3 regions of the Martinezella sp. CNPSo 3732 genome follow, and region 1 is predicted to be linked to each of the others. Evidence: riboswitches for the same ligand, from Rfam matches in the RefSeq annotation. Region 1 holds a riboswitch; each other region holds the start of a gene.
What was found. A riboswitch is a leader RNA that binds a small molecule or an ion and turns the genes downstream of it on or off. The one in region 1 is predicted to bind thiamine pyrophosphate.
Positions count from the first base shown of each region.

Region 1 (10,289 bases):
TGCGCCCGCACCTGGTAGACGCGGCCGAAGGCATTGAAGTCGTTGACATAGGACGTGCCGAGGTTGATCGAGAGGGTCTCGAAGATATTCGGGATCGGCACGTTGAGCGCCCGCGCCTTGTCGCGATCGATCGCCAGGAAATATTGCGGGCTGTTGGCGGAGAAGGTGGTGAAGACGCCACTTACGCCCTTATTCTGCGCCGCGACGCCCATCATCTGGTAGGCGAGCGGCAGGATGCGGCGCATGTCAGCATTTTCCCGGTCCATGATCTGCATCTTGAAGCCGCCGGAATTGCCGATGCCTCGGATTGAGGGCGGCGGAATAGCGATGATGAAGGCCTCCTGGAGGCCCTGCAGGCTGCCGAAGAGCTGGCCGATGATCTTTGTCGCCGAGTCCCCGGTCTTCAGGCGCTCCTCGAACGGCTTGAACGGCGTGAAGATGACGCCGGAATTCGAGGCGTTCGTAAAGGTCGCGCCGTTGAAGCCGGCAAACGCGACGGCATTGGCGATACCGGGCGTCTTGTTGATGATCCCCGTCGCCTTCTGGATAACGGCATTGGTGCGCGCGAGCGAGGCGCCGTCAGGCAATTGGACGACGACGATGGCATAGCCCTGGTCCATTGTAGGCACGAAACCCTGCGGCACGATCCGGCCCATGTACCATGTTCCGGCGAGCAGACCGGCAAAGACGAGAAGCGCGCAGGCGAGCGCTGCCCACGTCGTAACGAGATGGCGGACGATCCAGGAATATCCCTGGCTCATTCGCTCGAAACCCCTGTTGAACCCATCACCCAAGGCACGGCCGAAGCGCGCGAAGACATTGTTGGATTTCTCGTGGCTGTGCGGACGAAGGACGATCGCGGCGATCGCCGGCGAGAGCGTCAGCGAGTTCAGACAGGAGATCGCCGTCGCGACCGAGATCGTGACCGCGAACTGTCGGTAGAATTGCCCGGAAATGCCGGGAATGAAGGCTGTCGGCACGAAGACCGCAATCAGCACCAGCGAGATTGCGAGCACCGCCGTACCGACCTCGTTCATGGTCACATGTGATGCCTCTTTCGGCGTCATGCCGAGTGCGAGGTTGCGCTCGACATTCTCCACCACCACGATCGCATCGTCGACGACGATACCGATCGCGAGTACCAGGCCGAACAGCGTCAGCATGTTCAGCGAGAAGCCGAAGGCAAGCAGGAAGGCAAAAGTGCCGATCAGCGAAACGGGGATTGCGACAATCGGAATGATCGCCGTTCGCCAGGATTGTAGGAAAACCAGCACGACGATGGCGACGAGAACCGCCGCTTCGAAGATCGTCTTGTAGACCTCGTGGATCGACTCGGCGATGAACTCCGTGGGGTTGTAGATGATGCGGTATTCGAGCCCCTGCGGGAAATCCTGCGATAAGTCCTCCATGGTCTTCTGGATATCAGCGGCGGCGGCGAGCGCATTGGTGCCGGGCCGGGCGAAGACGCCGAGCGCCACCGCCGGGCTGCCGTTCAGATAGCTGTTGGTGACGTAATCCTGAGCGCCGAGCTCGATGCGTGCGACATCCTGCAGCTGCACGAGGCGGCCGTTGCCTGTCGCCTTGACGATGACGTAGCGGAATTGCCGCGCGTCGGAAAAACGCCCCTGCGTGGTGACGGTGTATTGGAAGGCGTTGGTGCCCGAAACCGGCGGCCCGCCGATCGCGCCGCCGGACACCTGCACGTTCTGATCCCGCAGCGCCTGCACGATATCGCCGGCGGTCATGCCGTAGGCCGCGAGCTTTTCCGGATCGAGCCAGATGCGCAGCGAATATTGCCGCTCGCCGAAGAGCTGCACATCGCCGACACCATCCAGGCGGACGAGAATGTCGCGGATGCGCGTACGCGCATAGTTGGAAATATAGAGCTGATCGTAGCGGTTGTTCGGCGAGAGAAGATGCACGACCATCATCAGGTCGGGCGAGCTCTTGACTGTCGTAATGCCGATGCGGCGGACGTCGTCGGGCAATCGCGGCTCGGCAATGGCGACGCGGTTCTGCACCAGCACCTGCGCCTTGTCGAGATCGGTGCCGAGCTTGAACGTGACCGTCAGCGACATGGAGCCGTCGGCGCTGGAATATGAGGACATGTAGAGCATGTCCTCGACGCCGTTGACCTCCTGCTCGATCGGCGTCGCCACCGTATCGGCGATGGTCTGTGCGTCGGCGCCGGGATAGGAGGTGCGAATGACGATGGTGGGAGGCGCGACCTCGGGATATTGCGCTACCGGCAACTGGAAATAAGCGATGCCGCCGACGATCAGCAGCACGATGGAGAGGACCGATGCGAAAATCGGCCGATCGACGAAGAAGTGGGAAAACCTCATTGGCTCGTCCCCTGTGCATCGGCCTGAGCCGGCGGTTCGTCATTCGTCGCCTGCTGCGGCAGCTCGATCAGCTGCGGCGTCACCTTGGCGCCGGGCCGGATGCGCATCAGCCCGTTGACGACGATCGTCTCGTCGCCGGTCATGCCGTCACGGATGACGCGGTAGCCGTAGAGCTTCGGCCCGAGGCGCACCGGCTTCGGCGTGATATTGCCGGCGGTATCGGCGACATAGACGACGCGCTGGTTCTGGTCGGAACCGATGGCTTCGTCGGGAACGAGGATTGCCTTGTAGCTGTTCGAGCCCTGCACCTGAACGCGTCCGAACAAGCCGGGCTGCAGGATGAGATCGGGGTTCGGAAACCTGGCGCGGACGCGGATCGTGCCGGTTTCGTTGTCGACGCGGTTTTCGGCGAAATCGAGTTTGCCCTTGAACGGCTTCTGGCGGGAATCGGCAATGGTCACGGTCACATCGAGCCCGCCACCGCCCTGCTGCAGGGCACTGCCATTCTTGCGAGCCTCGTCGGCATAGGAAAGCAGCCGGCGCTCGTCGACGTCGAAATAGAAATCGATGGGGTCGAGCGACACAATGGTCGTCAGCACGGTCTGATCGGCCTGCACCAGATTGCCGACCGAGATCAGGCGCCGGTCGATGCGGCCGCTGAGCGGTGCAGTAATCTTGGTGAAATCCATGTCGAGATTGGCGCGATCGACAGCGGCCTGTGCGCCGCGCACATTCGCCTCGGCGGAAACGAGATCGCGGCGGCGGTCATCGAGCGTCGATGCCGACTGGCTGCCCGTTGTCGACAGCGATTGCGCGCGCTTGAATTGCGCATCGGCGAGCGTCAGGGACGACTTCGCGACTTCTAGCGAGGCCGTCGATTCGTTCAGCGCGGTGACAAAGGGCCGCTGGTCGATGACGAAAAGCAGGTCGCCCTGCTTGACGATAGCGCCATCCTTGAAATGCACTTCCTGCAGATAGCCGCCCACTCGCGAGCGAATGGAAACTTCATCGACCGCCTGGAAGCGACCAATGAACTCGTCGCTGTCGACGACGTCGCGCACCACAGGCTTGGCGACCGTCACAGGCGGGGCCGGCGGCGCCCCCTGCGCCAGCGCCTGGGCGCCCGAGAAAACGGCAAGAACACAGCTGAACAAAACGGCACGCGGCAGCATCGGCATGAAGCCCCCCTCGAAAAACCGCATGCGGCATCAAGCGCCGTCATCACGGTAAGCGCTCACGAAATTTGCCTGCAACTTTCCACGAAGAACCTGTCGCCATCAGGCGCAATGTAATCAGGTCGCTTCGGACTTCCCCAACATGCGCCACGGGCCACGTCGGCCCGGGGGTATCAACCGGCGCGTCGTCCGGCAGCATGCGTTAATGTATAAACGGTTTATCGGATTCGACAACAGGGAATGAACCGGCGGCGACCGAGCGCAACCGATTGTTTTTACTGCATAGTAAAGACGCGCATAGGATGAGCGGATATGAGCCCTAGCCCTCCAGCTCCTCGCGCAGCATTTCCAGCTCCAGCCATTCCTCTTCCATCTTGGTCAGGCTTTCGCGCAGCTTTTCCATCTCCGTAACAAGACGGTTGAACGTTGCGGCATCCTTGGAAAAGAGGTTCGGATCGGCCATTTTCTTTTCGCGGGCGGCAATCTCGGCTTCCGCCTTCGCCATTTCCTTCGGCAGGTTTTCGAGCGCGAATTTCTGCTTGTAGGAAAGTTTGCCCTTTCCCTTCGAAGCCTCGGAAGCCGTCGCCGAAGCTTCGGTCGATTTCGGCTTTTCGGCCGCCTTTTCAGCCCGTTTCCGCTCCTCGATCGCTCCCTTGCGCTGGGCGAGCATGTCGGAATAGCCGCCGGCATATTCGATCCAGCGGCCGTCCGGATCTTCGGGATCGGCGGGCGCGATCGTCGAGGTCACGGTACGGTCGAGGAAATCACGATCATGGCTGACGAGGATGACCGTGCCGGCAAAACCGGAAACGATCTCCTGCAGCAGATCGAGCGTCTCGATGTCGAGATCGTTCGTCGGTTCGTCGAGGATCAGAAGATTGGTCGGCCGCGATAGGATGCGCGCCAGCATCAACCGGGCGCGCTCGCCACCGGAAAGATTCTTGATCGGCGTGCGCGCCTGTTCGGGCTGGAAGAGGAATTCTTTCATATAGCCAGTCACATGCCGCTGCTCGCCATTGACGAGCAGGTTCTCGCCGCGGCCATCGGTCAGATAGTTGGCGAGCGTATCTTCCGGATTGAGCTCCTCGCGCTTCTGGTCGAGCGTCGCGATCTCCAGATTGGTGCCGAGCTTCACCGTGCCGCTATCGGGCTCGAGCTGTCCGGTCAACATCTTCAGAAGTGTCGTCTTGCCGGCGCCGTTCGGGCCGACGAGACCGATGCAATCGCCGCGATGCACACGGATCGAAAAGGGCGCGACGATGACCCGCTCATTATAGGACTTGGTGATCTTGTCCGCCTCGATCACCAGCTTGCCGCTTTCCTGCGCATCGGAAGCAGCCGCCTGTACCGTGCCCAAAGCGCCTTTGTGACCGCGATAGCGCGAGCGCATGTCCTGCAGCTCGCCGAGCCGGCGCATATTGCGCTTGCGCCGCGCCGTCACGCCATAGCGCAGCCAGTGCTCTTCGCGCTCGATCTGCTTGCCGAGCTTATGCTGCTCCAGCTCTTCGGCTTCCAGCACCTGATCGCGCCAGGCTTCGAAATAGCCAAAGCCCCTGTCCAGACGGCGCGAGGTGCCACGATCGAGCCACACAGTCGCGGTCGACACCTTTTCGAGGAAACGACGGTCGTGCGAGATCAGCACGAGCGCGCTGCGGCTCTTCTGCAGCTCGCCTTCCAGCCATTCGATGGTTGGCAGATCCAGATGGTTCGTCGGCTCGTCGAGCAGCAGGATATCCGGTTCAGGCGCCAGAACGCGGGCAAGAGCCGCGCGACGCGCTTCGCCGCCCGAGAGATTCTTCGGATCTTCCTCGCCGGTCAGGCCGAGATGGGAAAGGAGATAGGTGACACGATAGGGATCGTCACCCGGCCCGAGGCCAGCCTCGGCATAGGCCGCCACCGTCTTGTAACCGGCAAAATCCGGCGCCTGCTCAAGATAACGCACGGTCGACGATGGATGACGGAATACCTCGCCCGATTGCGCTTCGACAAGGCCGGCGGCGATCTTCAAAAGCGTCGACTTGCCGGAACCATTGCGGCCGACAAGGCAGATCTTGTCACCGGGCTCCACCTGCAGGCCGGCACCGGCGAGCAAGGGCGCGCCGCCGAAGCTCAGGAAGATGTCGTCGAGTTTCAGAATGGGAGGGGCCAAGATCAGACTCCGGAAAGGTCATAAGGGCGGGCAAGAACAATGGCCCTGCCGCTGCCGAGCGAAAAGCGCACATCGCCTTCCGCTACATTGGAAATGGTGCGCGACGCGCCGAAGGGCAAATGAAAATCGCGCAAGGGGTAACGGGCATTGTCGATGAACAGGCCCGTCAGATCGCTGAAACCGAGAACCGAAAACAGCGAGCCTGAGGGTAGCGTCAGCGTGAGTTCGCCCGGCGGAAGAGGCACCGCCTCCTCGTCACCGGAGGTCAGCAAGATATCGAGGCCCTTTTCGGCCAGATGCACGCCGTAAAGCAGGTGCTGGATCGCATGGTCGGAACGTTCGCCGCCCATGGCGCCCGCCAGGATCAGTCTCGTGGCGCCGCGATCGATCGCTTCCGAGACGGCAATTTCGCCGTCCGTTGCAGCCTTCGCCGCCGGATAGGGCTGCTTGGGCACATTGGGAAAGGCGGCTTGCAAATCCGCGGGCGTGGAATCGAAATCGCCGACCCAAAGCTCAGGCTTCACACCAAGCGTGATCGCATGGCGCATGCCACCGTCGGCCGCGATGAAGCGGCTGCCGGAAACGGCATCGCGCAGCCGCTCCGTCAAACGAAGCTCGCCGCCAAGCAGGATGGTGAAGGTGGTGGACTGGCTCATGAGGCATGCCCATAGCGCAAAGTCGTATCCCTAGGGAAGAGCGCGATGCACAAGAACAACCGCGCCGACCGCTCAGTCGTCCGTTTCCTTGATGCGCGCCTGGAAAACCTGCTCGTAGCCGCTGACATAGCGATCGAACAGCAGCGAGAAGCTCTCGATCTCCTCCTGCGTCCAGTCGGCGAAGATGCTGCCGATGACGGAGAATTTCTGCGCCTGGATCTCCGACAGCAATCTTTGACCCAGCGCGGTGAGCACCACCACGATACGCCGAGCATCCGCCTGCGATGCCTTGCGGCGCAGAACGCCGCGCGTCACCATGTCGGCCACGATGCGGCTTGCCCGCGACGGATCGATCCGCAGCATCTCGGCAATCGTGCCGACGGTGACTTCGCCCGTCGCCTCTGCCCGCCTCACGACATCGAGTACGTCGAGATGCGAAAGCTCGAGGCCCGGTGCCACGCTCTGGATGGCAAGCCTGCCGATCATGCGGCGGCCCGTCAGCAGACGCATGCGCGTCATCGCATGGCCGATGCGCAGGAGATTCTCGTCTTCGGTCAGCTCCGAGGCTTCAACTTCACGTGTATTGGTCGCAGATGTCATCTTTCCACCATATCAGAGGCAGAAAACAAATAAAACATGCAAACAGCATTCACCTGTCATTGACAATTATATGCTATTGGCACACATATATAAACTATGAAAACCGGGGCGTCCCGCGCATTCGATCGACCGCGCAGCGTTTCGGCCAAGCTCGGATTTCCTGCCCCATGGACATGCAGACAACTTTCGCGCCGCTCGTGGCGGATCATAAACGGCGGCTCATACTCTTCCTGTTTCTGATGACTGCCATGTTCATGGCAACGCTCGACAACCAGATCGTCTCTACGGCACTGCCGACGATCGTCGGCGAGTTCGGACATCTGGAGCGCTTTGGCTGGATCGGATCGGCCTATCTTCTCTCGCTCTCCGCCGTCATGCCCGTCTACGGCAAGCTCGGCGATCTCTTCGGCCGCAAATATGTGATGATGACGGCGATCGCGATCTTCACGATCGGCTCCGCCGTCTGCGGCCTTGCCGTCTCGATGGATACGCTGATCGCCGCCCGCGTCCTTCAAGGCTTCGGCGGCGGCGGTATCATGGTCTCGATCTTCGCCGTGAACGCCGATCTCTTCGAGCCGCGCGAGCGCGCACGCTACCAGAGCTATTCGAGCCTCGTGCTGATGGCGTCGGGCGCCATCGGCCCCGTTCTCGGCGGCACGATGAGCGATCTCTTCGGCTGGCGTTCGATCTTCCTCGTCAACGTGCCGATCGGCTTCATCGTGCTTACCGGCCTCGCCTTCATGCTGCCCTACCGCAAGCCGGCCCGCCGTCCGAAGATCGATTATGCCGGCGCCATCCTTCTTGCCCTGACGACGACAAGCATCGTGCTTGCTGCTGACGGAAGCGAACTCTTCGGGTCGCTGCTCTCGCCGCAATGCCTCGGTATTATCGCCTTCGGGGTGATCTGCGCCATCGCCTGGGTCTTCATCGAGCGCCGCGCACCCGAGCCCATCGTGCCGATGACGCTGTTCCGCAATCCGACATTCGGCCTTCTGCTGATCCTCTCGATCACCAGCGGTGCCGTGGCCATCGGCATGGTGAATTATTTCGCGCTCTTCCTGCAGACGACGACGGGCCTTTCGCCCTCCATGGCCGGGTTGCTGTTCATTCTCCTGACCGGCGGCATCGTCTGCGGTTCGCTATCGGCCGGCCGGCTGATCGCCGCAAGGGGCCGCTACAAGCCCTTCGCCGTCGCAAGTGCTGCCTGCAGCACAATCGCATTCGCTTCACTCGCCTTCGTCCATGCCGGCACGCCCATCGCCCTCATTGGCAGCCTGATGCTGCTGCACGGCGTCGGCATCGGCCTTGCCCAGCAGGTGCCCGTCATCGGCGTACAGAATGCAGCCGCAGCGCGTGACGTCGGCGCGGCGACGGGTGCCGTCACGCTCTCGCGCATGGGCGGCGCCTCCATCGCCATTTCCGTCTATGGCGCCATCATCGCCGCCAAGCTCGGCAATGTCGGCGTCTCCATATCAGGCATATCCGACATCGAGCAGCTGACTCCGAAGATGATGGCCGCGTTGCCCGAGGCGACCCGCGAGGCCGTCGCCAATGCCTATGCGAGCGCCTTCAGCCCGCTGTTCATGACCGCCGCCGGCATCTGTCTCATCGGCCTGCTGACCGCGCTGACGCTGAAGAACGTGCAGCTTCCAAGTGCGGCTAAGAAATTCGACAGCCCGACGGCCGCCGCGCACGCCGCCGAGTAAGCTCCTTCGGCCTGCAATCGGCAAGGGAATCATTTCCCTTGTCATCCCTCCGTCACAAGGCTAAATCTGCCGACGCTCTAACGGGGTGCCTATGTCCTTCAGGACATTTGGCTGAGAGGCTTTCATCGGCCAACCCGCGGAACCTGATCCGGCTAACACCGGCGGAGGGATTAGACGCGTGACAAAAATCATAGCGCCCTTTTCCCCTTCAAGACGAAACCAAAGTGGAGGCGCTGTCGTGCAAAACCGATCGCTATTGTCATTCTTCGCCGGCTTGGCCCTTGCAGCCGGAACGACCTTTTGTGCCGCGCAGTCTGCCGCTGCAGCCGACAAGACCCTGACCATCTACACCTATGAGAGCTTTACCGCCGACTGGGGTCCGGGTGCCAAGGTCAAGGCCGCTTTCGAAAAGACCTGCGGCTGCACGGTCAATTATGTCGCTGTCACCGACGGCGTGGCACTTCTCTCCCGCCTGAAGCTGGAAGGCGCCGGCACCAAGGCCGATGTCGTTCTCGGCCTGGACACCAATCTCGTCGACGAAGCTAAGGATACTGGCCTCTTCGATGCAAGCGGCGTCGACACCTCGGCACTCAAGGTTCCCGGCGGCTTCAAGGACGACGTTTTCGTGCCCTACGACTACGGCCATTTCGCCGTGATCTATGACAGCCAGACGGTTAAGAACCCACCGAAGAGCATGAAGGATCTCGTCGAGGGCGATCCCTCGCAGAAGATCGTCATCGAGGACCCGCGCACCTCGACGCCGGGCCTCGGCCTGCTGCTCTGGGTCAAGTCGATCTATGGCGACAAATCCGCCGATGCCTGGGCGAAGCTCAAAGGCCGCATCCTGACCGTCACCCCCGGCTGGTCGGAAGCCTATGACCTCTTCACCAAGGGCGAAGCGCCGATGGTGCTCTCCTACACGACGTCGCCGGCCTATCACATGATCGAGGATAAGACCGATCGCTATCAGGCCGCCGCCTTCTCGGAAGGACATTACATCCAGATCGAGGTTGCCGGCCTCATCAAGTCCTCGCCGAACAAGGAACTTGCGCGCGACTTCCTCAAATTCATGATCTCACCGGGCTTCCAGGATATCATACCGACAAGCAACTGGATGATGCCGGCCTCGGCCACTTCGGAACCGCTGCCGGAAGCCTTCAGCAAGCTCGTGGTGCCCTCGAAGACCTTCCTGATGAGCCCCGCCGACGTCGACAAGAACCGCAAAGCCTGGATCGACGAATGGCTGACCGCCACCAGCGGCAACTGATGCTTTGACGATACTCACGGCACCAGAGCGAAGACGCGCCATTTCCGGCGGGACATTCAGTCTCGCCGGCATCGTGGTCTTCGTCGGGATCGCCGTACTCGCCCTGCTCGCCGCCGGCATCGAATCTGGCGGCACCAATCCCCTGGCAGACCCCTACCTGCTGCGCGTCCTGCGCTTCACGCTGCTACAGGCGGTGTTCTCGACGCTGCTTTCCGTTATGCTCGCCATCCCGGTGGCCCGGGCATTGGCGCGCCAGCCGCGCTTTCCCGGCCGATTGTGGCTGATCCGGCTGATGGCCGTGCCTATGGGCCTGCCGGTGCTGATCGGCGCGCTCGGCCTGCTCGGCATATGGGGCCGACAGGGGCTTATCAATCAGGCGCTATCAGCACTC
Region 1 is NZ_JBXSOO010000004.1:90,775-101,063, forward strand. Features, by position in the region: gene AC13RM_RS11180 (efflux RND transporter permease subunit) at 1-2,345, opposite strand, end outside; gene AC13RM_RS11185 (efflux RND transporter periplasmic adaptor subunit) at 2,342-3,517, opposite strand; gene AC13RM_RS11190 (ABC-F family ATP-binding cassette domain-containing protein) at 3,840-5,669, opposite strand; gene AC13RM_RS11195 (thiamine diphosphokinase) at 5,672-6,325, opposite strand; gene AC13RM_RS11200 (MarR family winged helix-turn-helix transcriptional regulator) at 6,398-6,925, opposite strand; gene AC13RM_RS11205 (MDR family MFS transporter) at 7,093-8,631, shown strand; TPP riboswitch at 8,703-8,818, shown strand; gene thiB (thiamine ABC transporter substrate binding subunit) at 8,870-9,898, shown strand; gene thiP (thiamine/thiamine pyrophosphate ABC transporter permease ThiP) at 9,909-10,289, shown strand, end outside.

Region 2 (10,289 bases), on a different contig from region 1:
GATATGTGCGGATGGACTTGCGAACGCCGCCGATCAAACGCATCTTGCGCCCCAACTTGACCGATGCATCTTTTCCAGAGCAGGCGTCCCGGGATCACCCCGCCAATATGTATGTCGCCATCATGGCTATATTGGCATCTGCACATTTTCGATTTTCACTTCCCAACGTGGGGAAATTGCACAAGGAAACTTGCGCGTGGCTTATAGACGCTTGACGAACACATCCTGTTGCGATTTCCTTCCTCGATTTTTAGGGAATATATAAATTCCGCCACTCTGTTGAGGCATTGCTGGTATATGGGCTCCAGCACTGAGCGGCATTGATGGAAAAGAATACGAAGAAGAGGGGCACAGCTTGAACATCGGTTTCTGTGGAGAGGTGAATGAGGCGAACTAAGGAGGAGGCGGCGGAAACGAGGAGCGAGATTTTGCAATCCGCAAAAGCTCTGTTTCTCGACAAGGGCTACGAGAATGTGAGCCTGGAAGAGATAGCCGTAGTCGCCGGTGTCACACGGGGGGCAGTGCACTGGCATTTCAAGAACAAGCAAGGTCTGATGTTTGCGATTCGCGACGAGGCCCAGCAGCCGTTCAAGGATCTGGCGGAGCGGATGTCGAAAGAACTGCCGCCCAATCCGCTTGATCTCATCGCCGATACCATAGCTGCGATATTCGACGACATTCACAGCGATCCGCGCAAGCGCAGCATGTTGAAGGTGATGATGCATCTCGACATGGCATTTTGCGACGGGACGACAAGCCGGGCGAGCTCGTTCCGGCACGACATGCATGAAAATTTCGAACGCATTTTCACCCTGATGGATGAAAAGACGAAACTTCCGGCTCCCTGGACGCCGGATACGGCCGCTTCCGCTCTGACAGCAGTCATCGGCGGCCTGATCACCGAATGGACGCTCGACCGGGGCAGTTTCGAACTGGTTCCGTGTGGACAGATGTTCATAAAGATGGTGCTGAAGACCTGGTTCCCGCTGGCACAGACGCAGGAGCTGGCGATTACGGCGATCTGACGATACCGGAAAAAGCGTACAACGGTTTCCCCTTCGGAATTGAAGAGAACCAACGATAGCGGTTTCAAGCTTCTGCTGGGAGCCGAATCGATTGCCAGAAGCTGGAAATAAAAAAGGATCCGGAGGGAAAGCCAGATCCTTTGCTTTGATCGGAGGTCAACCGATCGATGAAAGAAGCCTGACGGATTGGAACGCCAGGCTTCTCATACCCGGCGCTAGGCCGGGTAATTCAATATTAGAAGCTACGCTCGAAGCGCAGGATACCAGCCCACTGATCCTGGTTCACAGAATCGAAGTTGGTGTAGGAGACTTCCGGCTCGATGAGCAGGTTCTTGACCGGGTTCCACTTGACGTTCGTCGTGGCGGCAAAGATCTTCGAGTCGGTGTAGGCGAGCTGGAGGTTCCACTTCAGCTTTTCGTTGATCGGAACGCCAACGCCGCCCCAGACAGCCCAGTCACCCCAGCCGCACTTCGATGCATCGTTAACTGGGCAAGCCGAACGATCGAGGTTGGTGCCTGCGTACTTGTTGAGCTTGTCGCCATCGGTGTTCCAGCCGCCCATCAAGAAGGCCGAGAAGGTACCGAAGTCAGCATCGACACGAGCCTTGATGGCGCCTTCTTCGACGATCGAATCGTAACCACCGACGACCTTGAAGCCCCATGCGCCGGACTTGAAGCCAGCACCGGCAACGACGTCAGGAGCGTAGTGATTGCCCTTGTCGTCGGACCACCAGCTGGAGCCATAGGAAGCGCCCGAGCCGCTGGAGTTGCTGTCTTCAACCGAGACCACAGCCGTGAAGCCGTTGCCGGCATCGTAGCTGTAGGTCAACTGGTTGAGTTCGTACGGGCCGTCATAGATCACGTCGTCGTTGATGACGTCGCCGGCATAACCGATGTAGTAGTTATACTGCGAGTCGGCCTTACCGACGAGGCTGATGTTGGCGAACAGCAGCTTGGTGGAGGTCGAGTTGCCGTCGTTCCAGTCCCAACGGATGACCGTATTGGTCTTCAGCGGGCCGTATTCGGTGTCGGTCGCGGTGTCGACGCTCAGCTCGGCGCGGGTGTGCCAGAGCGTGCCGTTCTTGCTGTTCTCTTGCTGTTCGGGTTGTAGGCATCGTACCATTCGCCTTCGGTACGGACGCGGCCGCCGATCTTGAGGCAGGTTTCCGTGCCCGGAATGAAGAAGTAGCCAGCACCGTATGCGTCGCAGATGCGAACGTATTCCAGCGGCTCCGGCTCAGCAGCGACGATCGCGTCTGCTGCATGGGCACCGGATACTGCTGCCAGCGCAGCAGCGGAGCCGAGAAGAAGGCTCTTGATGTTCATTTTAAACTCCTGGTTGTATTATGCATTTCTATTTTACCGCGAGCGCAGAACTGGAGCATCACCCTGGAGATCGGTTTGGTCTAAACACGACCGGGCAGCCCGGCAAATACGCACCTGATGTTGGCTTGAGTCCCCTCGAACCTTCATGATTACCCCCGCGGTAAAAGGCTTTGAAATGCCTCTACCGATCCGGCCGATTGCTCGACCGTAAGACAACTTATGTCCTGACATTGGATTTACAAACAGCCCGTATGTTTGTCAATTATATGAAGGGCGCTGAGGCGTTAGTCTTGGCTGCTGTTGCTTAAATGCAACTCGCGACCGCGGGCCATGGCGGCATCCGGCAAGGATGGCAAAGATGTCCCTGTTCACAAGAACGCCTGCCAGTCTGGTCGTCATCGCATTTAAGCCAGCGCGATGTCGGCGGTCGATGACGCCATGGCAGGCCAATCTGGTCATGGCATGGCCATCGGGAATTCCGCGGCAAATGACCGGTCGGCTTGAGCAAAGATCAGCAATGAATTTCAACAATTCGCTACACACAGAAATGTTGAATTTTCCTAGATTCCGGCGACTCGCGCCATCGGAGAGGGAAAATCACGAATGAATGAGAACCGGCTGATCTTCATAGCGACCCCCTGCTTCGGCGGCCTCGTCACGAAGGACTATATGCAGTCCATTTTCTCATTGATGCAGACGGGCGCGCAGGCAGGCATACAGCTGACGCTGGCCCTGCTCGGCAATGACGCCCTGATTACCCGCAGCCGAAACACACTTGTCTCGTCTTTCCTGAACGATACGACGGCGACCCATATGCTCTTCATCGACGCCGACATCAGCTTCGAGCCTGATCAGGTCATGAGGCTGCTGGAAGCCGATAAGGATGTGGTCGCCGCCATGTATCCGATCAAGGATTATGACTGGGAGACGGCGGCCCGCATCAATTCAGCCGACGGCGAAACACTTGCGGCTGCCGCACTTCACTATGTCGGGACCCCACTTGTCGGCGAGGTTGCAGAACGTGAAGGCGATTTCGTCAGCGCAGTCTATGCAGGCACCGGCATGCTTTTGATCAAGCGCAGCGTCATAGAAAGAATGATCGCGGCCTATCCGGAGCTGCGCTACAACGCAATCCACGCCTATCCCAGCACCAAACGCTCGCCCGGCACCCAATACGCCCTGTTCGAATGCATGGTCGAGGAGGGAACGGGAATCTATCTCAGCGAGGACTTCGCCTTCTGTCACCGCTGGCGAGCCCTCGGCGGCAAGATCTGGCTTGATACCGCGAGCAAGCTGTCCCATACCGGCCCTCATCGCTTCGTCGGCAATACCACACCGCGTTACTGAGGCGCGGCAAGTCAGTGCGATGATCGGCACGATAAAGTTGTAATTCGGCGGGCGCGGCAATGGTCAATCTCCCGAAAATGCGGCCATCGCTACGGGGTTGACAGAGGACAAGAGTAAGGCATAGCCTTTTGACATTCACCAGGGGGGTCCCGGCAAGGGGCTGAGATACTGCTGGACAATACGGCTTTGCCGATTGTGGGCGCAGTGACCCGTTGAACCTGATCCAGTTCATACTGGCGTAGGGACGGTGCAAGCGCTCGATGGCTTCGGATTTCCGCCTGGATTCCATGCCGGCGTCTTTTCATCATTCCGGCTGATTGACTGGGTCTCCAACTGCAACTTGGAGCCTCACACCATGAATATTGCCGCAAAGAATCTCACTCCGACCGTCACCACCGGCCCGCTGCCGGCATCCCGGAAAATCTATATCCCCGGGGAAATCCACACAGACATCCGCGTGCCGATGCGCGAAATCAGCGTCCATCCGACCTCGGGCGAACCGCCTGTCGTTGTCTATGATTCTTCCGGCCCCTATACGATCGAGGGCGCCGATATTCGCATCGAGCAGGGTCTGTTGCAGCTACGCCGCGACTGGGTTCTCGCCCGCGGCGATGTCGAGGCTTATGAAGGCCGGCATGTGCGCCCTGAGGACAACGGTTTCGTCACCGGCGAACGGCTGACGCCGGAGTTTCCGGCCAAACGGCAGCCCCTGCGGGCAAAAGACGGCAAAGCGGTCACCCAACTTGCCTATGCGCGCGCCGGCATCATCACCCCGGAAATGGAATTCATCGCCATCCGCGAGAATCTCGGCCGCAAGGCGAAGGCAGAAGCCCTGATCCGCGATGGCGAAAGCTTCGGCGCCCATATTCCGGATCATGTCACCTCGGAATTCGTCCGCCAGGAGGTTGCCGCCGGCCGCGCGATCATCCCGGCCAACATCAATCATCCGGAAAGCGAGCCGATGATCATCGGCAGGAATTTCCTGGTGAAGATCAACGCCAATATCGGCAATTCCGCCGTCACCTCTTCCATGGCGGAGGAAGTCGAGAAAATGGTCTGGGCCGCGCGCTGGGGCGCCGATACCGTCATGGACCTTTCGACCGGCCGCAACATCCATAATATCCGTGAGTGGATCATCCGCAATTCGCCGCTGCCGATCGGCACGGTGCCGCTCTACCAGGCGCTGGAAAAGGTCGGCGGCATTGCCGAGGAGCTCACCTGGGAGGTCTATCGCGATACGCTGATCGAGCAGGCCGAACAGGGCGTCGACTATTTTACCATCCATGCCGGCGTGCGGCTGCATTACATTCCGCTGACCGTCAACCGCGTCACCGGCATCGTTTCGCGCGGCGGGTCGATCATGGCCAAATGGTGTCTTCATCATCATCGCGAGAGCTTCCTTTACGAGCATTTCGAGGAAATCTGCGATATCTGCCGGGCCTATGACGTCTCCTTCTCGCTCGGAGATGGCCTGCGACCGGGCTCGATTGCCGATGCCAACGACGCCGCCCAATTTGCCGAACTCGAGACGCTTGGCGAGTTGACGAAGATCGCCTGGGCAAAAGACTGCCAGGTGATGATCGAAGGCCCCGGCCATGTGCCGATGCACAAGATCAAGGAGAACATGGACAAGCAGCTGGCCGTCTGCGGCGAGGCGCCCTTCTACACGCTCGGACCGCTGACGACGGATATCGCGCCTGGCTACGATCACATCACATCGGGCATCGGCGCCGCAATGATCGGCTGGTTCGGCACGGCGATGCTCTGCTACGTCACGCCGAAGGAGCACCTTGGTCTGCCTGATCGCAACGACGTCAAGACCGGCGTCATAACCTACAAGATCGCCGCTCATGCGGCCGACCTCGCCAAGGGGCATCCGGCCGCTCAAGTCCGCGACGACGCATTGTCGCGTGCAAGATTCGAGTTCCGCTGGGAGGACCAGTTTAACCTGTCGCTCGATCCGGATACTGCCCGCAGCTTCCACGACGAAACCCTGCCGAAGGAAGCTCACAAGGTCGCGCATTTCTGCTCGATGTGCGGGCCTAAATTCTGCTCGATGCGGATTTCGCACGACATCCGCGCCGAGGCACAGAAGGAAGGGCTGGAAGCGATGGCGGCGAAATATCGGGAGGGCGGCGATCTCTATATGCCGGTCGAAGCCCCTGCCCAGACGGCCGAGTGAGATGCGCATCCTTGTCAAAGGGGCCGGCGTTGCCGGCCTCACGGTCGCTCACGAGCTGATCCGGCGCGGAGCGGAGGTCACGATCTCCGATCCAAGCCGGAATTTTCAGCGCGCCGCCTCCTGGCTCGCCGGCGGCATGCTGGCACCTTGGTGCGAGCGGGAAAGCGCCGACGAGGCTGTACTGACGCTCGGCCGTAATTCAGCCGATCGATGGGAAGCGATTCTGCCGGGCAAGATCACCCGCAATGGAACGCTCGTCGTCGCGCCGAACCGTGATCAAAACGAGCTGAAGCGATTCGCCAGCCGCACGACGGGCTATCGCTGGGTGGACGACGACGAAATCGCCTCCCTTGAGCCTTCGCTCGCCGGTCGGTTCCGCCAAGGCCTGCTCTTTCAACGGGAAGCGCATCTCGATCCGCGCGAGGTCCTGCAATCATTGAAGGACGATCTATCTGCAAAAGGCGTCGCCTTTATCGACAAGCTCGTGGATGACCATAGCTTCTCTGAGATCGTCGACTGCACGGGGGCTGCCCGCATCGGCCGCATCCACGATTTACGTGGGGTTCGGGGCGAAATGCTCTATCTGCAAAGCGACGAGGTCTCGCTTACGCGGCCCGTCCGCCTGCTGCATCCACGTTTTCCCGTCTATATCGTACCGCGCGACGGAGGTCTGTTCATGGTCGGCGCGACGATGATCGAGACCGACTTCAAAGGGCCGATCACCGCCCGTTCGCTGATGGAACTCTTGAACGCAGCCTATGCGCTGCACCCGGCCTTTGCCGAAGCCGCCGTGATCGAAACCGGCGCCGGCATCCGACCTGCCTTTCCCGACAATCTTCCCCGCGTAGCGCGCGAGGGAGGGACCGTTTTCGTCAACGGTCTTTATCGTCACGGCTTTCTGCTCGCGCCGGCGATGGCCGAAGAAGCAGCCGATCTCATCTTTTCCGGACACAACAACAGGAGCCGCCAATGCGCCTGATCATCAATGGCGAGACCCAGATTGTCGAAGCAACCACGCTCTCGCAGCTTCTCGCCGCGCTCGAATATGAGGGCGAATGGCTGGCAACCGCCGTCAACGGCGAGCTCATCCATAGCGACGAGCGTGATGACCATACCCTAACCGACGACGACAGGATCGAAATCCTCACTCCAATGCAAGGAGGTTGACCCGTGCTTGAACTCTATGGGACCCAAATCACATCGCACCTCCTTCTCGGCACGGCACGCTACCCCTCCCCGGCGGTGCTGGCGGAGGCCGTCAAACGTTCGCAAACCGGGATCGTGACCGTATCGCTACGCCGGGAAACCGCGGGAGGGCGCAACGGGGGCGCATTCTTCGAGATGATTCGCGAACTCGGCGTTCATGTCCTTCCCAATACCGCCGGCTGCCACGGCGTATCCGAGGCGGTACTGACGGCGAAAATGGCACGCGAAGTGTTTCGGACCAATTGGATCAAGCTCGAGGTAATCGGCAACCACGATACACTGCAACCCGACGTCTTCGCGCTGGTGGAAGCGGCGAAAATCCTTGCCGACGAGGGATTTGAGGTCTTTCCCTACACGACGGACGATCTCGTCGTCGCCGAGCGGCTGCTGGAAGCCGGATGCAAGGTGCTGATGCCCTGGTGCGCGCCGATCGGAACGGCGGCGGGACCGCTCAATCTCTCCGCTCTGCGTTCGATGCGGGCGCATTTTGCCGAGGTGCCGCTAATCGTGGATGCCGGCATCGGCAGGCCTTCGCATGCGGCGACCGTCATGGAGCTCGGCTTCGATGCGGTGCTACTTAATACAGCGGTTGCCGGGGCTGGCGATCCGGCCGTGATGGCTGAGGCCTTCGCCAAGGCGATCGACGCCGGCAGACAGGCATTTGGCGCCGGCATGCTGGAGCCGCGCGATATGGCCGTGCCATCGACACCAGTGATCGGAAAGGCGGTGTTCGCGTGACGCTCGATCCCTTCTATCTCATTGTCGATAGTGCGGCTTGGATTCGGCGGTTGGTGCCGCTCGGCGTCAAACTGGTGCAGTTGCGCATCAAGGATCGCACCGAGACAGAGCTTCGCGCGGAAATTCGCGAAGCGAAGGCAGTTTGTGCCGTGCATGGATGCCAATTGATCGTCAACGACCATTGGCAACTGGCGATCGAGGAGAGCTGCGACTTCATCCATCTCGGCCAGGAAGATCTCGCTTCCGCCGATCTTTCCGCCATACGGAATGCCGGATTGAAACTAGGGCTTTCGACACATGACGAGGCGGAGCTGAAGACGGCGCTTGCTGCTGAACCCGATTATATAGCGCTAGGGCCGATCTATCCGACCGTGCTCAAGGTCATGCCCTGGGCACCCCAGGGTCTCGAGCGGATTGGCGAGTGGAAAGCTCACATCGGGAATCGGCCACTCGTCGCAATCGGCGGCCTGACGGTCGAACGCCTTGCCGGTGTATTCGAACACGGCGCTGATGTTGCAGCGGTCGTAACCGACATCACCCGCAATCCTGACCCCGAATCGCGAACGCTCGAATGGGTGGCGGCGACCCGGCAGATGCCTCCAAATTGACAAGATCGCGCCTCAGGAGCCCATGCAAGGGGTTATTTCAGCTGCTATTGCCCGATGAACGGGCCATTCATAGAATATTCAGCTGAACATAATCATGCTGAAGACGTTAATTAGATGACTCGCGCATTCGCTGAGCACAAAGACTGCTTTGGAGGTAGTCATGATAAAGAAGACGGTTCTTACGGTTTTGCTGGCCGCTACGGTCGTAGGCGGCGCATTGGCGCCCGTCAGCAGCGCACAGGCGCAGTATTACGACGGCCATCGCGGCGACTGGCGCGGCCATGATGATTGGCGTCGCCACCACCATGGCAATGGCGGCGCGATCGCCGGCGGTGTTGCCGCCGGTCTACTCGGCGGGCTGATCGTCGGCGGCGCCCTTGCCAACAGAGGCCCGGTTTACGAAGTCGCCCCACCGCCGCCGAGATGCTGGTACGAGGATCGCCGCGTCCAGAACGAGTATGACTATGGCTGGCATTACGAGCGCATTCGCGTTTGTAACTAAGCGATAAGCGATGCATCTGCCTGAATGGACGCATCGTTTCATGGGCGATTTGGATTTGCCGGCGGCCAAAACCGCCGGCAAAACTGTTTGAGGCTGGCGAATTATAGGCCGTGCGTCCTCGGATAGGGATTACGCTCCGGGTATATTCGCCCGACGAGGCTTTGCGGCTCGGGCCGCCAGATTTCGACCAGCAATGGATAGCAGGGCACCGAATCGCTCGAATGCTCGCTGCCGCAATCGCCACCGGGACAAGCTGAAAGCGCGCCGACAAGATCGATCTCCGCGAAGAACTCAATAAAGTCGCCCGGCCGCACCGGGCTTGCCTTCATGAAGTATTGGTGCGTGTCGCGGGTAAAGCCCGTGCACATGAAGACATTCAGCACGTCGTGAACATGGAACTCCGCCTCCTGAATGGGGATGTTCATTTCCTTGGCGAGCGCGCGCGACAGGTTCGAATGGCAGCAATGGTGATAGTCGTCGCCTTTCAGCAGCCGGTTCGTATAGGGATCGCAGCGCGTGCCGATGACATCGTGGACGCCGGCTCCATCCGCGTCCCAGCCATACCAGCCAAGCGTATCATGCGTGATCGTCGCCATTGACCGCAGATAGGGCAATGTGCTCCACAGCCGATCGCCGACACCGACATGGGTGGCATGCAAAGCCCGCGTCTTGCCGCTGAAAAAGCGCTCGGAAAGATCGGCAGCATTCCACAGATTGAGATCGCCGACCTGCGCGCCCTCGATGCTGACGATCCGAAAGAAATGTCCCTTCGGCACGCGAAAACTGCCACCTTCGCGCGGGGGCACGATGATCTCGGCAATCTTGGTCATGGTTTGCCTTGCCGCCCGCAGCACATCCATATCGGCCGGCGGCAGCGTTCCGTTCGGATAGACGACAACGGGTGGCTTGCCGCGCCGCTCTTCGGCATCGGTGGGTGCTGGCATATCGAAAATACTGTTCATGGCGGCTTTCATTCCTCACCGATCTGACAAGAAGACATTCGTCTCCGCAGCACTGTAAGGATACCAGCTCCTTGCGCAACGGTGATCGCGCTTGCGCTTTGACCAAGTCTTACTTAGCCTATTGGAATGCAACATGTCCCGCTTGCCTCCCTTCGCGCCTTCGAGGCTGCCATTCGCCATGAGAGTTTTGCAAAGGCGGCGGCCGAACTCAATCTCACGGCCGCGGGTGTGAGCCAGCATGTGCGCGCCCTCGAGGAATGGCTTGGCACTAAGCTGTTTACGCGACATGCCCGTGGCGTCACGGCGACCATGGCCGGCCGCAGTTTCGGGGCAGCGGTGGCAAGCGCTCTCGGACATATCGATATCGCCGCCCGGCAACTGCGGCTTGCCGGA
Region 2 is NZ_JBXSOO010000007.1:122,696-132,984, reverse strand. Features, by position in the region: gene AC13RM_RS15235 (TetR family transcriptional regulator) at 384-1,025, shown strand; partial or broken gene AC13RM_RS15230 (porin) at 1,261-2,351, opposite strand; gene AC13RM_RS15225 (hypothetical protein) at 2,955-3,698, shown strand; TPP riboswitch at 3,829-3,961, shown strand; gene thiC (phosphomethylpyrimidine synthase ThiC) at 4,054-5,880, shown strand; gene thiO (glycine oxidase ThiO) at 5,882-6,859, shown strand; gene thiS (sulfur carrier protein ThiS) at 6,850-7,047, shown strand; gene AC13RM_RS15205 (thiazole synthase) at 7,051-7,824, shown strand; gene AC13RM_RS15200 (thiamine phosphate synthase) at 7,821-8,432, shown strand; gene AC13RM_RS15195 (hypothetical protein) at 8,593-8,934, shown strand; gene AC13RM_RS15190 (urea carboxylase-associated family protein) at 9,036-9,896, opposite strand; gene AC13RM_RS15185 (LysR substrate-binding domain-containing protein) at 10,023-10,289, shown strand, end outside.
Region 2: linked by a shared signal. The riboswitch ahead of thiC (phosphomethylpyrimidine synthase ThiC) and the one ahead of thiB (thiamine ABC transporter substrate binding subunit) in region 1 are both predicted to bind thiamine pyrophosphate.

Region 3 (10,289 bases), on a different contig from region 1:
GGGTCGCAGCAAGCGTGATGAAGCCTGCACCCGTGATGCCGGCAGCACCCTTGGAGCTCAACATGGCGACGAGCAGCAGCAGGATCTGGTCGCCGAAAGTCAGCGGCGTATCGGTCGCCTGCGCAATGAACAGCGCCGCCAGCGTCATGTAGATATTGGTGCCGTCCAGATTGAAGGAGTAACCCGTTGGAATGACGAGGCCGACGACGGAGCGCTTGCAGCCGGCACGCTCCATCTTGTTCATCAGGCCCGGCAATGCGGCTTCGGACGATGAGGTGCCGAGCACCAGCAGCAGCTCTTCCTTGATGTAGCGGATCAGCGCCAGGATCGAGAAGCCGTTATAGCGGGCGACGGCCCCGAGCACGACGAGAACAAACAGCAGCGATGTGGCATAGAAGGTGCCGATCAGGAAGGCCAGATTGGCGATCGTGCCGATACCATATTTGCCGATGGTAAACGCCATCGCGCCGAAGGCACCGATAGGAGCGAACTTCATCAGCAGGGCAACCATGCGGAAAATCGGCGTGGTCAATGCCTGCAGGAAATCGGTCACCGGGCGGCCGCGTTCGCCGGCAGCGCCAAGCGCAATACCGAAGACTACCGAGAAGAACAGCACCTGGAGAATATCACCCTTGGCGAAAGCGCCGACGATCGTATCCGGAATGATGTTCATCAGGAAGCCGACAACCGACGCGTCATGGGCCTGCGCCGCATAGTTGTTGACGGCCTTCGTATCTAGCGTCGCCGGATTGATGTGCATGCCGGCACCCGGCTGCACGACGTTGGCAATGATGAGACCGACGATCAGCGCCAAAGTCGAGAAGGTCAGGAAGTAGATGAACGACTTGCCGACCACACGACCGAATTTCTTCAGGTCCGACATGCCAGCGATGCCTGTCGTGACCGTCAGGAAGATGACGGGCGCGATGACCATGCGCACGAGCTTGATGAAGGCATCACCGAGTGGCTGCAACGACGTGCCGAGCTGCGGATAGTAGTGACCAAGCAGGATGCCGGCGGCGATGGCGGTGAGAACCTGCACGTAGAGATGCCGGTAGAAGGGAACTTTGGCGCGCGTTTGCGCGGCAGCGATGGGAGCAATCATGATGTCCTCCGTTAAGCCCAACCGATCTCTCGGCCCTCCGGGCGACGACTAGAATTCAACAGCCTCCGACTGTTTCGTCATCCTTTGCAATGACCGTGCCAAATGCCCGCCATGATTTTAACGTATTGCTTTTGTTGACTTTTAATTTCCTGAGCCGATCGAAGATCATCGACCTGTGCGACTATCCGCACAGATCGAATTGCGGTGCGCGCGAAATCATGCACAATACAGCAATGCTGCAGCGCCCGGCCAACGAACGATTTCTAACGCCCGAGCAACTGGGCCGGCGCTCCCGCCGGGTCTGGCTCGTGTTCGCGTTTCTAAGTGCGGCGGTCATTGCGGCTGGTCTTTATGGTGCGAATTTCTATGGTCGGCTTTCGGCAATAGAAGCGCTAAAGCGACAGGGGCACACGGATGCGAACCTCAAGGTTGCCCTGCTGCGTGCAGTCCTCGAACGTCCGCGCGCCTTGCCCCTCTTGCTCGCTGATGATCAGCAGGTGCGAGATGCGCTCGCCGAGAAGCACATCGACGATGTTGTCGCTCTCGACCGCAAGCTGGAAAGCCTTGTCTCGGGCACCAGCGCATCCGTCCTTTACGTCACCGGTAAAGACGGCGTTGCCATGGCCTCCAGCAACTGGCGCGAGCCCTTGAGCTTCGTGGGCAATGACTATTCCTTCCGTGACTACTTCCGCAAAGCCATGGAAACGGGAACCGCGGAACATTATGCGCTCGGCACGGTCAGCAATCGCCCCGGCCTCTACATTTCCCGGCGCGTCGGCGATGTCGGCTCCGCGCTCGGTGTCGTTGTCGTGAAGATGGAGTTTGATCAGCTGGAGGCTGACTGGAGCGAGACCGGCCGCCCCGCTTACGTGACCGACGAACGCGGTGTCGTGCTCATCACCAGCCTGCCCTCATGGCGCTTCATGACGACTGCCCCCCTTGCGCGCGAGGAAGCCGACGCGATTCGAAAAAGCCTGCAATTCGGCGCAGCACCCCTTTCGCCGCTTCCAGTCAGCCATCCCGAAGAAGTTGGCCCGGATGCAACCATCGTGCGCGCCATTCTGCCCGGAAGCAGCGCTGCGGAATATTTGCAGCTGACAGTCGCGGTTCCATCGACGCCCTGGCGGCTTGGCTACCTGATACCGACCGATCAGGCGATCGCCTCATCCGTGCGCGAGACGCGCTTCCTTACCTTGACCGTCCTTCTGCCGATCCTTGCATTCGCCGCTTTCCTGCTGCGCCGCCGCGATGTATCGGCTATGCAGATCGCCGTCAGCAGGATCGCGCGTGAGGAGTTGGAACGCCGGGTTCTCGAGCGCACGGAGGATCTCAGCCAGGCCCGCGACCGGCTGGAGGCGGAAATTGCCGACCACCGTGCGACGGAAGCCAAGCTGCAAGGTGTGCAGCAGGATCTCGTGCAAGCCAATCGCCTTGCCATCCTGGGTCAGGTCGCCGCCGGCGTCGCTCATGAAATCAACCAGCCGGTCGCGACGATCCGTGCCTATGCGGACAATGCCAATGTCTTCCTTGATCGGCGGCTGACAGAGCCGGTGAAGGAAAACCTTTCGGCAATCGCGGCGCTGACCGAGCGTATCGGCACAATCACCGAAGAACTGAAGGCCTTCGCCCGCAAGGGAAGGACTGCACCCGAGCCGGTTGACCTCAGAAGCGTGATCGAGGGAGCCGTCGTCCTGCTCAGAAGCCGCTTTGCCGGCCGCCTGGATGCGCTCAAGATCGAGCTGCCACCAACGGGGCTCGGTGTTGTCGGCACCCGCATCCGGCTGGAACAGGTGCTGATCAACCTCTTTCAGAATGCTCTGGAAGCCCTGGAAGGTCGTGACGAAGCCAAGGTAGAGGTATCGGTGCGCGAAACTCCGGATGAAGTCGAGATCGTGGTTTCGGATAACGGTCCCGGTATTCCCGCGGCAATCCTCGACTCGCTGTTTACACCCTTCAACACGTCCAAGGAAAAGGGCCTCGGTCTTGGTCTCGTCATTTCGAAGGATATCGTCGTCGATTATGGCGGCCGGATCGACGTCGAGAGCAATGGCAGCGGCACCCACTTCACCGTCCATCTGCGCAAGGCTACACCATGAGTGAGAGTTCCCCGGTTTTCCTGATCGACGACGATAGGGATCTGTTGAGGGCGACAAAGCAGACGCTTGAACTGGCTGGCTTTGCCGTTTCCGCCTTCTCTGCTGCTGCCGAAGCGCTCCATGCTCTCGGGGCCGATTTTGCCGGTGTCGTCGTTTCCGATATTCGCATGCCGCAAATGGACGGGCAGCAGCTCTTTGCCCGCATCAAGGCGCTCGACGCCGATCTGCCGGTCATTCTGGTGACTGGTCATGGCGATATTCCGATGGCGGTGCAGGCGATCCAGGATGGCGCTTATGATTTCATCGCGAAGCCCTTCGCCACGGATCGGCTTGTGCAGAGCGTGCGGCGCGCGGCCGAGAAGCGACGCCTTGTGCTCGAAAATCGGGCGCTGCGGCAGGCAGCGGAGCAGGCCCAGAGCGATCTGCCGCTAATCGGCCAGACCCCCGCAATTGAACGGCTGCGGCATACGCTGCGGCAGATCGCCGATACGGATGTCGATGTGCTTGTCACGGGCGAGACCGGCAGCGGCAAGGAAGTGGTGGCAAGCCTGCTGCATCGCTGGAGCCGTCGCGCAAACGGTAATTTCGTTGCGCTGAACTGCGGTGCACTGCCCGAAACCGTGATCGAGAGTGAGCTTTTCGGCCATGAGCCGGGCGCTTTTACGGGCGCCCAGAAGAAGCGCGTCGGGCGCATCGAGCATTCAAGCGCTGGCACCCTGTTTCTCGACGAGATCGAAAGCATGCCGCCGGCAATCCAGGTGCAGATGCTGCGCGTGTTGGAAATGCGCGAGGTGACACCGCTCGGCACCAATGAGGTCCGCCCCGTCGATCTTCGCGTCGTCGCGGCAGCGAAAGTCGATCTCGGCGATCCCCGCCAGCGGGGCGATTTCCGCGAAGATCTCTACTATCGCCTCAACGTCGTCACGCTCTCCATTCCGCCATTGCGTGAGCGGCGCGACGACATTCCCCTGCTCTTCGGCCATTTCGCCGATCGCGCCGCCGGCCGCTTCAAGCGCGAGGTGCCGGCCATATCCACAACGGTGCGCCGCCATCTGCGAGAACATGACTGGCCGGGCAATGTTCGTGAACTCTCGCATTTTGCCGAGCGCTTCGTGCTCGGTCTCGAATCGGCAACAACGGTAAAATCCGACGAAGCGCCGGCGGCGGATGAAGGCTTGCCTTTGCCCCTTCGAGTAGAGCGCTACGAAGCCGAACTCATCCGCGAAACCCTGTCGCAGAACAATGGCGACGTACGCCGCACCATCGAAGCGCTCGGCATTCCCAGGAAGACCTTTTATGACAAGCTTCAGCGACACGGCATCGTCAGAGGCGATTTTGCCGGCTTTGACGGAGATGATCGCCGAGGCTCATGATCCCATTGCCGATGAGCCACCACGCCAGCTGAAGCGCGTTTCCGTGATGCGCTTCAGGCGCTGCGGCGCATCTCCCTGGCATTGGGACCGTCGCTTAGTCGGGCTGCTGTCTCGGCGGTGCGATCCAGAACCAGCATCGCTTGCGCGACCACCGCCCCAAAGGCTTCATCGCTTCTGGAAGCGGCCACGACCAGCGGCGCGCTCAGGCAAATTCTAAGGGCACTCGCCGGCACATCACCAAAATCGGCGCAGCGAACGGGCTGCCCGAGACGCACCAACGCAACTCCATTGCCGCCGGCAGCCAAATCCTTGTAAACGGCAGCCATTTCCGTCGCCGTCAGCACCGCGCCATTCGTGCAATTGCGCAGGTAGAACGAAAAGATGGAGGGAATCTCGTCCCAGCGAAGAGCCGATGATGCGCCCCACAGCGCACGCCGGTCCAATGGCCGGCTCTGCAAAGGCTCGAAAGCCGGATCGTTCGCAAGACGATCAGAGACGGCGTCGGCAAAAGCGGACAAGACGGCAATCATGCGATCTTCGGCTACGCCGACGAGGCGTTCGAGCTCGAACAGCGCGGCTTTCCAGCGCAGCAGCAGGCCGAGATTGGCACGCTCCGGCAAAAGGTCGCGAGCGGCCCAGTCTTCTGGCCACTCCGCTTTCCCGCAGTAATCCGCCAGAGCGGCGGGCAGCATACGCGACTTGAAGCGCGCCGACATTTGCGGCGGGCACAGAAGCGCGCCGCTGAAAATCGGCCCTGCAAGGAATTTCGAACCCGTGAGCGCGACCATGAAACCATGTGCGAGATAGGCCCGGATCGTTGCCGCCGACAGACGAAACTGGCAGGCGTCGATCATGATATCCAGCACCGTCCCGAAGCGCTCCTTCAGACGCAGAACGGTCTCGAGACCTGGCGCTAGGAGGCTGGTCTTCGATACATCGGTTACCACAAGCAGGCATCTGAGGCCGGCTGCGCGAGCAAGCTCGATAAGGCCGCGCAACTCCTCCTCCACCTCGCTATCGGCACGAAGAGAACCATCCTTGTTGCGCACGGCGATCGTGGCGTTGCGCGTGGCATTCCCCGGTCGCAATTCCTCGCCCTTGGCAACGGTCCGTGCGCTACTGACACGGCTCATGAAATGCCGCCCGGCCGACGCCATCATGACGCCGCTGCCCGTTTCGTTCCCCATCAGCGTGATGGTCATCAGGGCACGTTCATCCTCGCCCGCCAGCAGCGCGGCCGAAAAAAGGTGGATGTCTGTGCCCGATGTGGCCAGGATCGCATCGATTCGGGCGGCCGAGTTTTGACTCAAGCCAAGTAAGCGCAGCAGATCGTCACGCACGTGCTTGATTTCGCGATCGTAGACAGCCGCCGACGATCCCGCTTCCATCGCCCTCATCAGATCCGCGTAATAGGATTCGACCGCGGCGAAGGCGGCGGCGGAGATGGTGGATGCCGTCGACGAGCCGAAAGCGAGATCTTCGGGCCGCGGTGCCGGACCATAGCCATACATGTTGAGCCCGCTGACCGGATCGCAATCCAGCCGCTCATCGCCTCCCGACACCAGGTACTTCAGGAGCGTATCCCTCGCCTCGCCTCGCTGCTGCGACGCCGCACCCGCGGTCATGTTTTCATCCAGGGCACAATCGTCAGCAATTTGCTGCATGGAGAAGCATTCCTCTTTCGCCAATGTCGACACGCTTTGCAGAATCGCGCTGCGGTCTATGCCGAGCGGGGGAGCCTCGGCAGCCGAACATTACGCTTCACAAGATGGAGCGAGGCTGACTTGCCAAGGCCGGCAGCACCCGCAGTAAGCAAAATAAAAAAGCTCGCGATCCGGAGGGTCGCGAGCTCATTTCTGCAAAGCGAATTGGCATATCAGCCGGCTGCTTCCAGCTTATCCTGCGTCTTCGTATCGAAGTCGCTGGCATCGTGGCGCTCACGCAGCTGCTCGGATGGATCGCCCGACATGCGGTTGACCATGCGGCCGCGCTTGACGGCAGGACGCGAGTAGATTTGCTCGGCCCAGCGCTGCACGTTCTTGTAGTCCTGCACCTGCAGGAACTCGGCCGCGCCATACTGCCACCCCTTGGCCAAACCGCCGTACCACGGCCAGATGGCGATATCGGCAATCGTGTAGTCGCTGCCGGCTATATATTCGCTTTCGGCCAGGCGGCGATCGAGAACATCGAGCTGACGCTTCACCTCCATGGCAAAACGGTCGATCGCATATTCGATCTTCGTCGGCGCATAGGCGTAGAAGTGACCGAAGCCGCCGCCGAGATAGGGAGCGCTGCCCATCTGCCAGAACAGCCAGGAGATGCATTCGGCACGAGCCGGCTGCTCGGTCGGCAGGAAGGCGCCGAACTTTTCGGCGAGGTACATCAAAATCGAGGCCGATTCGAAAACGCGGACCGGCTTAGGCCCGCTGCGGTCGAGCAAGGCCGGAATCTTGGAGTTCGGATTGACGTCGACGAAACCGCTGCCGAACTGATCGCCCTCACCGATCTTGATCAGCCAGGCATCATATTCCGCGCCGCTGTGACCAAGCGCCAGCAGCTCTTCGAGCATGATGGTGACTTTCACGCCGTTCGGCGTTCCAAGCGAATAGAGCTGAAGGGGATGGCGTCCCACAGGCAGTTCCTTCTCGTGGGTAGGGCCGGCGATCGGGCGATTGATATTGGCGAACTGGCCGCCATTGGCCTTGTTCCAGGTCCAGATTTTCGGCGGCGTATATTCGGCAGAACCGGTCATGGGCATCCTCCTTTTTCGGGAATCGAATTTGGGCGATCTTCGATGTAGCGCGCTACATAGGTCGCACATAGGGGCCGCTCTTCATTTTTGCGAGAGGAGAATGCGCACTCTTTAACTCGGAAGCGCTCTTGCCGCCCCGGTTAGGGCGCGGACTCTTCGACCACGTTAGGCCATTGGAAATGTCTGGAGGTTCATGAAACGAAAAAGCCTGCCGCGGGAGGAGGAGCGGCAGGCTTTTTACAAGAACCGAACAGCGGATGGGAGGAGGAGTTCCGCTATTCCTGCAGCCGTCCCTGGGAGGAGGATAAGGACGTCTGCCAAGCGAAGGGATGCGGGAGGAGGTGCATCGCTTCGATAAAGACAAACATACCAGTCTTTTGCTCAGTTCATAGGCATTTCTTTGCAAGGCAGTTATGCGCCATGCGAAAACCGGGCAGCTAGATCGAACGCAATCTTCAACCAGCACGGCGAAGAATGAGCGGGATGCCCACAAAGCAAAAGCGCCTGCTCGGGGGAACAGGCGCTGGCATAATGCAGCTTTTATAAGGAGCCGTTGCGGCCGTTAGCGAGCGATCGCTGCGCGGGCAACGTTGCGGATTTCGCCGCGATCGATACCCAGATCATGCAGTTCGCGCGTGGACATACGGCCCAGTTCGGCGACCGTCTGACGATACTTGCGCCAGTTATTGAAAGAGCGTGCTACGTTCATGATGATCCCCTTTCCTTGGGCTTTCGAAGCTGAGCTGCCGTGCTTGGCGCTCCCGTCGCTTCGATGAGAAATATATAGTCGAAACCCTCGGCTTTTTGCAGAGCTAAGGAATCACTGCACCTATGCAAATTCTGCATATGTCGCCCGAAAAGCAGGCGGTCGTCATCCTGTCGATCACGCCTGCCTTTGCGATTTGCTGATGACAGCGCCTCCTTTGTCTGCGAAAAGAAGAGAGATGAGAGACAGGGGCGTCCGCCATTCGGCGGGCTGAGAAGCACCCTTCGAACCTGAACCAGATCATGCTGGCGGAGGGAGTCGCTCGGGACCTCGCGAAACACTGCACGTCGTCCCCACGCGTCTCGCCCGCCCGAAAGAAGGGGCGATATGCAGAACCAAATCACAGCAGGCAATCAGCTTCGCACCATGCGGGCCAATCCTCCGCTGGTGCAATGCATCACCAATTTCGTCGCCATGAATATCGCGGCCAATGTGATGCTTGCCGCCGGGGCATCGCCGGCAATGGTACATGCCGAAGAGGAAGCCGGCGAGTTTGCCGCTATCTCCGGCGCACTGACAATCAATATCGGCACGCTCTCGTCCGGCTGGCTTGCCGGCATGTTGAAGGCCGCGCAGTCGGCAAACGAGGTGGGCAAACCCTGGGTCCTCGATCCCGTCGCCCATTATGCGACTGCGTTTCGTCGCGGTGCCATCGCGCGCTTGCTGGAATTAAAGCCGACAATCATTCGCGGCAACGCATCCGAGATCATCGCGCTTGCCGGCGGCACGAGCCGCGGCCAGGGCGTCGATAGCAGGGATGCCGTCGAGCAGGCGGAAGATTCCGCCCGTCAGCTTGCGGAAAAGCACAGCTGCGTGGTGGCAGTCACCGGCGTTACGGATTTTGTGACGGATGGGCAGAAGGCGAAGCGCATCGCAGGTGGTTCGCCATTGATGCCGCAAGTAACCGCACTTGGATGCTCGCTAACATGCCTCGTCGGTGCGTTTGCGGCGGCAGCTTCGGATGATCCATTCGACGCGACGGTAGCGGCGCTTGCCGTCTTTGCCGTTGCCGGCGAACAGGCGGGAGCAATTGCAGATGGCCCAGGCTCCTTCTCCTGGCGCTTCCTCGATGCCCTTGCCGCCCTCACCCCGGAAACGCTGGATCGCGACGCAAGGATATCGGCAGCATGAAGAAAGACTTCAATCTCTCGCTCTATCTCGTCCTCGATCCGCTGCTATGCCGTGATCTCGGCATGGTGGAGACAACGCGGGCGGCAGTGGCCGGTGGCGCCACCATCATCCAGCTTCGCGACAAGGAGGCTTCGACCGCTGCCATGATCGAGACGGGCCGCGCCCTCAAGCAAATCCTGCACGGAACGAATGTCCGGCTGATCGTCAACGACAATGTCGAGGCCGCCATCGCCATCGGCGCGGACGGCCTTCACATCGGCCAGGAAGATATGAATGCCGCCGACGCCCGCCGCATGATCGGACCGGACATGATCCTCGGCCTCTCGGTGGAAACGGAAGCGCTTGCCTCCTCCATAGATGCCCGCATCGTCGACTATGCCGGGATCGGCCCGGTCTTTGCCACGCCCACCAAGCCCGACCACAAGCGGCCGATCGGCTTCGACGGGCTTGCCCGCATCGTCAGGCTTTGCCCAGTTCCATCAGTCGCGATCGGCGGCCTGAAAGCAGAGCATGCCGCAAGCGTTTACTCGGCCGGAGCCGATGGTCTCGCGGTTGTCTCGGCCATTTGCGGCCAACCGGACCCGCAAGCCGCGACAACCATCATCGCGAAAGCCATCAAGGAGGCTCGCCAATGATCCGCAATGTCTTATCCATCGCTGGCTCCGATCCCTCCGGCGGCGCTGGCATTCAGGCCGACCTAAAGGCTTTCTCCGCCCGCGGCGTTTATGGAATGGCAGCTCTGACCGCATTGACCGCGCAGAACACGCAGGGCGTCTCAGGCGTCCATCCCGTGCCTCCACATTTTGTGGCAGACCAGATCAATGCGATCTTTGCCGACATCCGCGTGGATGCCGTCAAGATCGGCATGATCGCCAATGCCGCCATCGCCGATGCCGTCGCGGACATTCTGGCGCGACATCGTGATGTGCCCGTCGTCCTCGACCCAGTCATGATTGCCAAGGGTGGCGCTGCCCTGCTCGCCGCCGATGCCATTGACGTGCTGACCACACGATTGCTGCCGCTTGCGACCGTCGTTACCCCGAACCTGCCCGAGGCGGCTGCGCTG
Region 3 is NZ_JBXSOO010000010.1:96,304-106,592, forward strand. Features, by position in the region: gene AC13RM_RS17825 (dicarboxylate/amino acid:cation symporter) at 1-1,105, opposite strand, end outside; gene AC13RM_RS17830 (sensor histidine kinase) at 1,324-3,201, shown strand; gene AC13RM_RS17835 (sigma-54-dependent transcriptional regulator) at 3,198-4,574, shown strand; gene AC13RM_RS17840 (hypothetical protein) at 4,628-6,238, opposite strand; gene yghU (glutathione-dependent disulfide-bond oxidoreductase) at 6,451-7,326, opposite strand; gene AC13RM_RS17850 (DUF1127 domain-containing protein) at 7,889-8,035, opposite strand; TPP riboswitch at 8,270-8,366, shown strand; gene thiM (hydroxyethylthiazole kinase) at 8,420-9,223, shown strand; gene thiE (thiamine phosphate synthase) at 9,220-9,858, shown strand; gene thiD (bifunctional hydroxymethylpyrimidine kinase/phosphomethylpyrimidine kinase) at 9,855-10,289, shown strand, end outside.
Region 3: linked by a shared signal. The riboswitch ahead of thiM (hydroxyethylthiazole kinase) and the one ahead of thiB (thiamine ABC transporter substrate binding subunit) in region 1 are both predicted to bind thiamine pyrophosphate.